Regions from separate parts of the Microbulbifer sp. NBRC 101763 genome, predicted to be linked through region 2. Evidence: predicted binding sites of a transcription regulator. Region 2 holds the regulator's gene; the other holds the start of a gene.
What was found. The regulator PhoB, encoded in region 2, activates phosphate uptake and scavenging genes when phosphate is short. The targets are predictions, from matches to a motif close to TGTCATAAANNTGTAACA.
Positions count from the first base shown of each region.

Region 1: a site for PhoB is predicted at 1,637-1,654, ahead of ABWV76_RS00350 (substrate-binding domain-containing protein). Genes of this name have one in related genera too.

Region 1 is NZ_BAABQV010000001.1:58,857-63,642, forward strand. It holds gene ABWV76_RS00350 (substrate-binding domain-containing protein) at 234-1,586, opposite strand; gene ABWV76_RS00355 (16S rRNA (uracil(1498)-N(3))-methyltransferase) at 1,837-2,553, opposite strand; gene ABWV76_RS00360 (6-carboxytetrahydropterin synthase) at 2,602-3,444, opposite strand; RNA gene ffs (signal recognition particle sRNA small type) at 3,573-3,670, shown strand; gene ABWV76_RS00370 (M2 family metallopeptidase) at 3,922-4,786, shown strand, end outside.
Region 2 is NZ_BAABQV010000003.1:402,220-407,005, reverse strand. It holds gene ABWV76_RS09910 (dicarboxylate/amino acid:cation symporter) at 1-994, opposite strand, end outside; gene ABWV76_RS09905 (chorismate--pyruvate lyase family protein) at 1,121-1,735, shown strand; gene ubiA (4-hydroxybenzoate octaprenyltransferase) at 1,793-2,635, shown strand; gene phoB (phosphate regulon transcriptional regulator PhoB) at 2,745-3,449, shown strand; gene phoR (phosphate regulon sensor histidine kinase PhoR) at 3,586-4,786, shown strand, end outside.

The DNA.
Region 1 (4,786 bases), on a different contig from region 2:
CTCTCTGTGAGACCTGACAGTGAAAGCTGTCATTGATAGCCGCGTATCAACGCGGCTTTTTTATTGCGAGTTTTATTTTCTGGGTTGGCTTACTGCTGCACTGATTACCCTTAAAGTCAGTTGTTGGCGATAGCTCAGTATCAGAAGACAGGAAGGACTTTACAGAACACTCCATCGGATTTAATCCCGCCTCAATCATTTTTTCTTCCCTGTGAAACGGCAGGATCTTCAATTTACAGAAGCCAAACTTCAACCCGGCGATTTTTGACTTTGCCACTGGAGTTGTTCGATGCAATAGGTAGGTAAGCGCCGAAGCCTTGTACGGGAGCAGTGTTTATCTGGTGGTCGCGAAGTGCGGATCGCACAGTTACTGCACGCAGCTTGGATAGAATTACTGAACGTTCCGGGCTGGCTTTTTCATCGCCAAATCCAATCAGTAGCAATCGGCGATCACGATTTTGGGGTTTTTGCATATAGTTTGCGAGTCTTTGAATATCCTGCTGGGCTTTGTTGTCCAGAGACGCACTACCTTCAGAGAAGCGGAAATTAATACTTAGTCGTTCTGCTTTTTCAGTCAGGGTCAAATACTCCACTGGGCCTTCCCTTAAGCTGCCAGGCTTTACACCAATTGGGGTCTGTGCAACAAACCCTGTGGCTTTTACCTGCTCTTGTCCCAGCTCACTTTGCACAAAACGTAGAAAATCATCGGCAGCTGGTTTGGCTGAATACACCGGTGTATATAAAAACAGGCGGCGTGATAGGGGATAATCTTCGGTCGCAACAGTTAAGTGTTCAGGTGCTTGAGGCAAAGTATCTTCATCGGAAACAGAGATTGCCTTGGATTGCCTTATTGATGCCAGCCCAACAAAGCCAATGCCGTTGGGGTCTGCGGCAACCAGGTCCGAGAGTTGATCATTGGATTCAAAGCGTTTTGCGCTGCCGGCGAGTGTGTGGCTTTTGCCAAGTACCAGATTCTTGAATGTATCCCAGGTGCCAGATTGATTATCACGGGCATAGACTTTGATTCGACCTTTGTTACCGCCGAGTTGGGACCAGTTGGAAATTCTGCCGGAGAAAATAGAGGCGATTTGTTGCAAGGTCAGTTTTTCGATGCGATTACCGGGATGCACAATAATTGCCAGGCCATCGATAGCAATTACATGCTCTGCCCGGCTACTGCGCATGTCTCCAAGGCGGCTCAGAGATGATAATTCCGTATCCTTGATCGGTCTGGAAGCCATGGCAATATCTGCTTGAGACTGCTCAAGCCCTTTAAACCCAGTACTTGAACCATGCGCCGCTATATCAATGAAAACGGTGTTACTGCCAGTGTCTGCCTGTACGCGAAGTTCATTGGGAGTGTCCAAGGGGATTACGCGAATATTTCTGGCGCTTTTTGCGGAGAGGTAATCGCGAATCAAGTTGGGTGCCAGCTGTGCACCGATGGTGTTGGATCCGTGTAAGGTAAACAACAGGCCCGAAGTGCTCGAGTCGAAAGGAGGCAGCTCAGCTGAAGCCGCCGGGGTGAGTATAGGCCCCAGTAAAAATGATAAGGTGAAACATAGCCGGTGAAGGAACAGGTACATAAAAACTCGCCCATAGGGAAGAAAAACGAGGCCGCAAAATATGTCTTATTTATTACAAAATGATGAAATCTTGATGAATAAAGCGTGCAAATGTCTCACTATCCGCTGTAGGAGTGATTCGTATTAAATGATCGAGTGGAAATTTGAAGCTGTGAGGTAGGAGAGATTAAGGCTTTGTAATAGAGGTGGCTCGGGTGTAAGAGGCTGCTTAATTTTTTTTACAACCCCTTTTCCGTTCGGTTGTGTATGCTCAGCGGGCGGGGAAAAGGCGACTTACCAATACTGGCAGCGCGGTTTCCACGCGCAGAATACGCGCTCCCAAATGTACCGAGTGGAAACCGGCCTCCTTTAGCTTTTCAACTTCGTAGGGGATAAAGCCTCCCTCAGGGCCAATCGCAAGCGTTGTTGTCTTATCGATATCAACGGGACAGGCATCGCCACCTACCGGGTGAGCTACCAATTTTAATGTATTGGCGGATAGCTCGGGTAGCTCATCCTCCACAAACGGTTTGAAGCGCTTGCGCAAGATGATTTCCGGCATCTGAGTATCAACAGCCTGCTCAAGGCCTAACAGGCACTGTTCGAATAGTTTATCCGGTTCCAGCCAGGGTGTTTGCCAATAGGACTTTTCTACACGATAGCTATTCAGGAGAACCAGCTTTTTTACGCCTAGGGCAGTGATATGCTGAATAATCCGCTTCAACATTTTAGGGCGCGGCAATGCCAGAACCAGCGTAAGTGGTAGTGGTGGTGGAGGGCTGTTTTGTAACTCCACCCTTAACTCTACTTGTTGATCAGTAAGAAAAGTGATTTCACCAAAACCAATCTTGCCATTGAGTAACCCAACACGCAGTTGCTGCCCCGGTGCAGCTCGATGGACTTGGATAATATGCTCCAACCTGCGGCCTGAGAGGCGTACATGTGTTGAGTCGAAGAAATCAGTTTCCCGTAAAACAATCAGGTTCAAAATCCGCTAACCTTTGCTGGGCCCAGGGAATAATTTATGCGCAAAAGCTTATTGCTTGGCGGAGGCGATAGCCCCTTTACCCAAGCCTTCATAAGCGCGAACGGTGATTTCTTTTCCAGGCAAATCTTTGGCCAGGGTATTGGCAATATATTGAGCCAGTTGCTCCACGGTAGTATCGCAGTTGATCACCTCGCAACAGCGTACAGGAATCTCCAGAGTGAAATTGCCCTGCTGAGCCCGATAAGCGAAGCTCAGGGTTTTCTCGCCCTCCTCAATTAAATCTTCGCGGGTTCCTATATAGATGTCTTCCCAGCGTTTTGCCCATTGTTGCTCCAGCTGCTTGTCGCGCTCTCCAGCAGAATAAATCTGGATGCGGGATCGATGGCCATGGGCAATTCGCTGGCAATTGCCATCGTGTTTTTTTAGCCCGTGGCTGTAGTGGTAGAAGGCATCTTCTATTTTTTCATCTTCAAAAGAGAGCTTGAGTTGCTCGACACTGGTCGGAAAGGAGCTGGCCAGCTGCTTTACACTCCAGTTTGCAACGGTGTCTCTATTAATAGTGTCAGCTTCGACTAGAGCGAAAGCCTGCTCGGGCCCGGATACGGCAATTTGCTCGCCATTTGCCAGCTGCCAACTGAGTGAAATTAGCTCGCCTTCATTAGTAAGTGTCAGGCCTGGGGCCTTGGTGGGCACTAAAAGGCGGTGGTCAAGTTGATCATCCAGCCAATGGCGTAGAGTCTTTTTAACGATACCAAAGTCACAAACCATACCCTGGTGATCCAGGGTGCCCTCAAGGGCAGCATTGGCCAGCCATGTCTCTCCTACCAACCCGCGTTCATGGTCCAGGTAGCTGAAGTCAACATTGGTCAAATTATCGACAAAAAGGTGCATGAGTAACTCTATTGAAGGGGTAAAATACTAGACGTCTATTATAACCTGTTAATAGGGCTGGAACTTGCGCCTTTATGCCTCTATAATCGCGCCCTCTTCGGATGCACCGAAGATCGTTGTGGCGGCCCTTCCGGTCCCCTCGCAATGAGCAGCTGTGAACCCCGCCAGGCCCGGAAGGGAGCAACGGTAGCAGTGGTATCATGTGCCGAGGGTGTTGCTGGTTGGGCTGCCTCCATCTTCTCAGTCTTTCCCTTCTATTTTCTTTTAGATCTTCTTTCCCCGTTGCTAAGTAAGCTTCTTGAGACCTCGCGAACTGACTGGTTTTGAGCCGTATTTTCCCCCGGAAAATCTGCAAAAAAAGGTATTTTGTGTCGAACTGGGCTTTCAAATTGCGCCTGACGTCGATGACAATATGAAGCTTATGCTATAAACGGCGTCAGTTATAACCAGGCCCAATAATGATTATCTGAGGGGAAGATGAAGAAAATTGCTTTCGCCATCGCCACTACGGTGGCGCTGTCTGCTTGCGACGATGGCCAACAGGCTCCGAAAAATATTGATGTGGCTCAGGCTACTGCAGAAAGTCCGGCGGCAGAACAAGGCCAGCTGACAGCCAAAGATGCCCAGGCGTTCCTGGATGGCGCCCAGGCGCGCCTGGAAAAAATGGCCCAGGAGATGAGCCATGCAGCCTGGTTGGCCTCGACTTACATCAATATGGACTCCCAGTACGTTGAAGCGCTCGCCAGTGAGCGTTACACGACCCTGGCCGTGGAACTGGCCTCCGAAGCAGCTAAGTTCAATAACCTGGAACTGGATGCAGATACCCGCCGCAAGCTGACTATGTTGAAGCAGGGCTTGGTATTCCCAGCTCCGAAGGATCCGGCATTAACTTCCGAATTGGCTCAAATCGGCTCGAAGATGCAGGGTATGTATGGCGCTGGCAAATACTGCCGTGAGGAGTCGGGGGATGAGAAGTGCTATACCCTGACCGAAATGGGTCAGATGATGGCCACCAATCGCGACCCTGAACTACTCAAGGATCTTTGGGTCGGTTGGCGCAAAGTCTCTCCTCCAATGAAGCCACTTTATGAGCGCCAGGTTGAGATCGGCAACGCCGGTACCAAAGAGCTGGGCTATGACAACTTGAGTGTTTTCTGGCGCTCCAAGTACGATATGAAACCGGATGCTTTCGCAGCTGATATGGATACGCAGTGGAATAAGGTGAAGCCTTTGTATGAGGCTCTGCATTGCCATGTGCGTGCCAAACTGAATGAGCATTATGGCGATGAGGTTGCACCTGCCCAGGGCAAAATTCCGGCACATTTGCTCGGTAACATGTGGG
Region 2 (4,786 bases):
CACCGAAGAACTGGGCAATAAAGACCGTAGCCACCCCCTGCATAATCGCAGTGCCGTCCATATTGATAGTGGCACCCAAGGGAATAGTGAAAGCGGCAACCTTGTTATCTACGCCCAGGCGTTTCTCCACTGTAGATAGGGTCACAGGAATAGTGGCTGCGGAGGAGGCAGTACTGAAAGCGAAGACCATGGTGGACCACATTTTCTTGAGTAACTCCAACGGATTGAGGCCACTCAACATCTTCAAAAGCAGCGAGTAAGTCCCCAAGGCATGTAGCAGCAGGGCACCTAGTACAACCAGGAAGTACTTGCCTAACTGCAAGAGCCCTCCAAACCCCAAGTCAGCAAAAGTTTTTGCCAAAAGGGCAAAAACTCCATAGGGGGCAAACACCATCAGCACACCCACCATGCGCAATACGACAGCATTCATATCATTAAAGAAAGCAGCGATGCGCTGGCCCGGCTCGCCACAGCGGGAAATCGCATAGCCCATCAGCAGGGCGAACACGATAATCTGCAGCATATTACCTTCAGCCATTGCGGCTACTGGGTTAGTGGGGAAAATATTTACCAGCACTTCGGAAAGGGGTGGGGATTCCTTTGGCTGATAAGCCGCGGTGGCCTCTGCCGCGGTTTCACTCACACCGACCCCAGGCTGGAATATCAGTGCCAAACAAAGGGCCAGAGTAATAGCGATGGCTGTGGTCAGCATATAGAGCAGAACAGTTTTACCCGCCAATGGGCCAATACGGCTGCCTTCCGATAAAGCACAGGCACCACTAATCAGGGAAACCAGCACCAGCGGCACCACCATCAGCTTCAGTGAGGCAATAAATATACGGCCGATGATGTCAAAAAGACCCTCGGTCAGGTAAAGGTTAATGGCGCTGGTAACACCCTCGCCGAGCAGCTGGCTCATATTCAGGAAATTGAACAGGCACCCCAGAAGAATGCCCGCAATCATCCCCACAAGAATTTTGGTCGTAAGCCCCATAACAAGCTTCTCTTTATGGATTCGTTATAGATTCGTTGTTTTCGTCAAAGAGGGCACTATATCCACTGGCGACTCAGGGAGCAAAAATGCAACAGGGTGAGGCCAGCCGCCAACAGGCGAGGTACAATGCCATTTTTCCAGACTGCGGAGTTATCGTTGCACCAATCCCCATTTGTACCCACCGGCGATTGGCGTGGGCAGCCCCTAGAGCCAACACTCCCAGAGCCTCCCGAGTCACTGTTGCCCTGGCTGGAATATTCGGGCTCGCTGACGGCGGCTTTGAAGCAGCAGAGCGGCGAGGATTTTCGTGTACAGGTCCTCTTCCAGGGCTGGCAAACACCCCTTGCTGAGGAGTGTCGCGCACTAAAACTGCGTGAGCACAGTCGCGCCCTGGTGCGGGAGGTTTTACTGTATGGCTGCGGCCAGCCCTGGGTATACGCCCGCAGCGTATTGCCGATGCGCAGCCTACAAGGCAAGTCCCGCAATTTGCGCAGCCTGGACGACCGCCCATTAGGAGAGTTACTTTTCAGCGAGCCAGGTATCCGCCGTGGTGATATTCAATTTAATCGCCTGCAGCGAAATCCGAACTTCCAGCTGGAGACCCTGTGCAATGAGAATAAGAACGCCTGGGGTCGCCGCTCTACTTTCTGGCTTCGGGACAAGCCCCTGCTGGTAGCAGAGACATTTCTCTCAAGTTTCCAGCCAGAGACCTCACCTTTAGCCGCCGCAGTCACTAACTAGATACTGGGAGAGTCCACCGTGATCAGCCAACAGATTGCCACCCGCTGGCCCGCAATCATGCCCTACTGGCAGCTGGCTCGCATGGATAAACCCATCGGCTCTCTGTTGCTGTTATGGCCCACTTGGGCAGCACTATGGCTGGCTGCGGATGGCTGGCCGGGACTGCACCTGTTCTCCGTATTCACACTTGGAGTGATCCTGATGCGCGCAGCCGGTTGTGCAGTAAACGATTTTGCTGATCGTGAGATCGACGGCAAAGTAAAGCGCACTGCTGAGCGCCCCCTGGCTACTGGCAGTATCACTCCAAAAGAAGCACTTGGACTTTTTGCCGGACTCAGCCTGTTGGCCTTCGCGCTGGTACTGACAACCAACCAACTGACTATTCTTCTTTCCTTACCCGCTCTGGCACTAGCTTTCTGCTATCCCTTTGCCAAGCGTCACACCCATCTGCCCCAAGTGGTACTGGGTGCTGCCTTCAGCATGGGCATTCCCATGGCCTTCGCCGCAGTAACTGGCAAAGTCCCACCACAAGTCTGGCTCCTCTATGTTGCCAACTTGCTGTGGACCCTGTGTTACGACACTTTCTACGCCATGGTGGACCGGGATGACGATCTGAAGATTGGGGTTAAATCCACAGCAATCCTTTTTGGAGAGATGGACAAAGTCATGACTGCCGCCCTGCAGCTACTGGTATTGATAGCACTGCTGCTCATCGGCCAACGCTTTAGCCTCGGGGGCATTTACTACGTTTCCCTTATCGTTGTGGCCTCATTGTTTGCCTACCAGCAATGGCTGGTTCGCGAACGGGGGAGAGAAGCCTGTTTTCGTGCGTTTCTCAACAACAATTGGGTAGGGTTGGCGTTATTTACCGGAATTTTTCTGCATTATCTGTTTAATTAACTGCTGACTGGGAACCGGACAGCAGCCGTCATATATTTGTCATATTAATCTCGTTTAATCCCCAGCCATAACCGGGAAAACCTGGAAGCTGAGCGGGAATGGCAGGCAAATGCACAGTAAAACGATTCTGATTGTCGATGACGAGGCCGCAGTACGCGACATGCTGCGGATAGCGCTGGAGATGGCAGATTACCGCTGCCTCGAAGCCGAGAACGCCCAGGAGGCCCACGCCCTGATTATCGATGAAAAGCCGGACCTGATCCTGCTCGACTGGATGCTGCCGGATGTCTCCGGTGTCGAGCTGGCCAGGCGCCTCAAGCGCGATGAACTGACCGCTTCAGTGCCCATCATCATGCTCACGGCAAAAGGCGAGGAAGATAATAAAATCAAGGGGTTAGAGACAGGCGCCGACGACTATATCACTAAGCCCTTCTCCCCCCGCGAACTGGTTGCACGCCTCAAGGCTGTGTTGCGGCGCGCAGGCCCGGCCACACCGGAAGACCCATTGAGTGCCGGCAACCTGGTGCTGGACCCTCTCAGTCACAGGGTGACTATCAAGGGACAGCCTGTAGATATGGGCCCCACCGAATTTCGCCTGCTGACCTTTTTCCTATCGCACCAAGAGCGAGCCTACACACGTACCCAATTGCTGGACCATGTCTGGGGCGGCAACGTATATGTGGAAGAGCGCACTGTGGACGTGCATATCCGTCGCCTGCGCAAAGCCCTGACAGTGGATGGTCATGACCGATATATCCAGACAGTACGCGGAACAGGCTATCGATTTTCTGTGCAAACTGTCGAAAAAGTGTGACAATCCCCACAGATCGGCACTGACTTCCACGGGAACCAATGGTCACACTTCAGAACTATGGGTTTCCAAGATGTATTGACCGTGAAGGGCTGCCAGGCAGAGCCCTTTCGCGTCCGTCAGGTAACACGGCAACGCTATGTTGGATCGCAGTATTGGCGAGTTTTCGCGTTTTGTAATTATCGCTCTGGGCTGCACCATTCTCGGTTTCACCTCAGGCAACTGGTCGCTCGCCCTAATTGCGGGCCTGGCCGCCTACCTTCTATCTGTATTGTGGCAACAACAGCGCTTCAACCGCTGGCTGGCCAATGGCCGGCGCGGACCCGCTCCCACCTCTTTCGGTATCTGGGGCGAAATCTACGATGACTTCTATCGTATGCAACGCCGTCATCGCCGTGAGAAACAAAAGCTGCACGCTATGTTGCGGCGGGTACAGGACAGTACCAGCGCTCTGCGTGAGGGCATAGTTGCTCTCGAGAATGGCGACCATTTGGCTTGGTGGAACCCCGCTGCCGGTGAGCTACTCGGCCTGCAGGCCAGTGACAGCGGACAATCCCTGGTCAATTTTGTCCGTGACCCCAACTTTGTCAGCTACATGCACAGCGAGGATACCGACTCGCGCGAGCCTCTGACCCTTCCCGCCCCAGGCAATGAAGCACTGCACCTGCAGCTGGAGGTTACCCGCTATGGAAAAGATGAGGCACTGGTTATCGTTCGCGATATCACCCGCTTGCACAACCTGGAGCAGATGCGCCGCGATTTTGTTGCCAATGTCTCCCACGAACTACGCACCCCACTGACAGTCATTGCCGGCTACCTGGAAACCTTGCAAGGCAGTGATATGGCACCACCCGCGTGGCAGCGTCCACTGGCACAGATGGAGGAGCAGGCCGCACGCATGACTACACTGGTCAACGACCTGTTGCTTCTGGCACGCCTGGAGACCTCTGAGCGCACTGGCGGCGACATGCTGATAGATGTGCAGGAACTGATGGAGCGAGTAGCGCGGGAAGCACGCAGCTTTAGTGGTGGTCGCCACCAGATAGAAGTGGAAAACGAAATCCCCTGCTGCATTCGCGGTGATGCTAGCGAGCTACACAGTGCCTTTGCCAACTTGGTGCTGAATGCGGTGAAGTACAGCCCTGATGAAGGGGCCATCAAGCTTCGCTGGTGGCAGGACAACTGGGGCGGTCACTTCAGTGTGGAGGATCGAGGCATAGGTATTGACCCTTTACATATCCCGCGCCTTACTGAACGCTTTTATCGGGTCGACCCCGGTCGCTCGCGAGACAGCGGCGGCACAGGCCTGGGACTAGCTATCGTGAAGCACGTTCTGATAC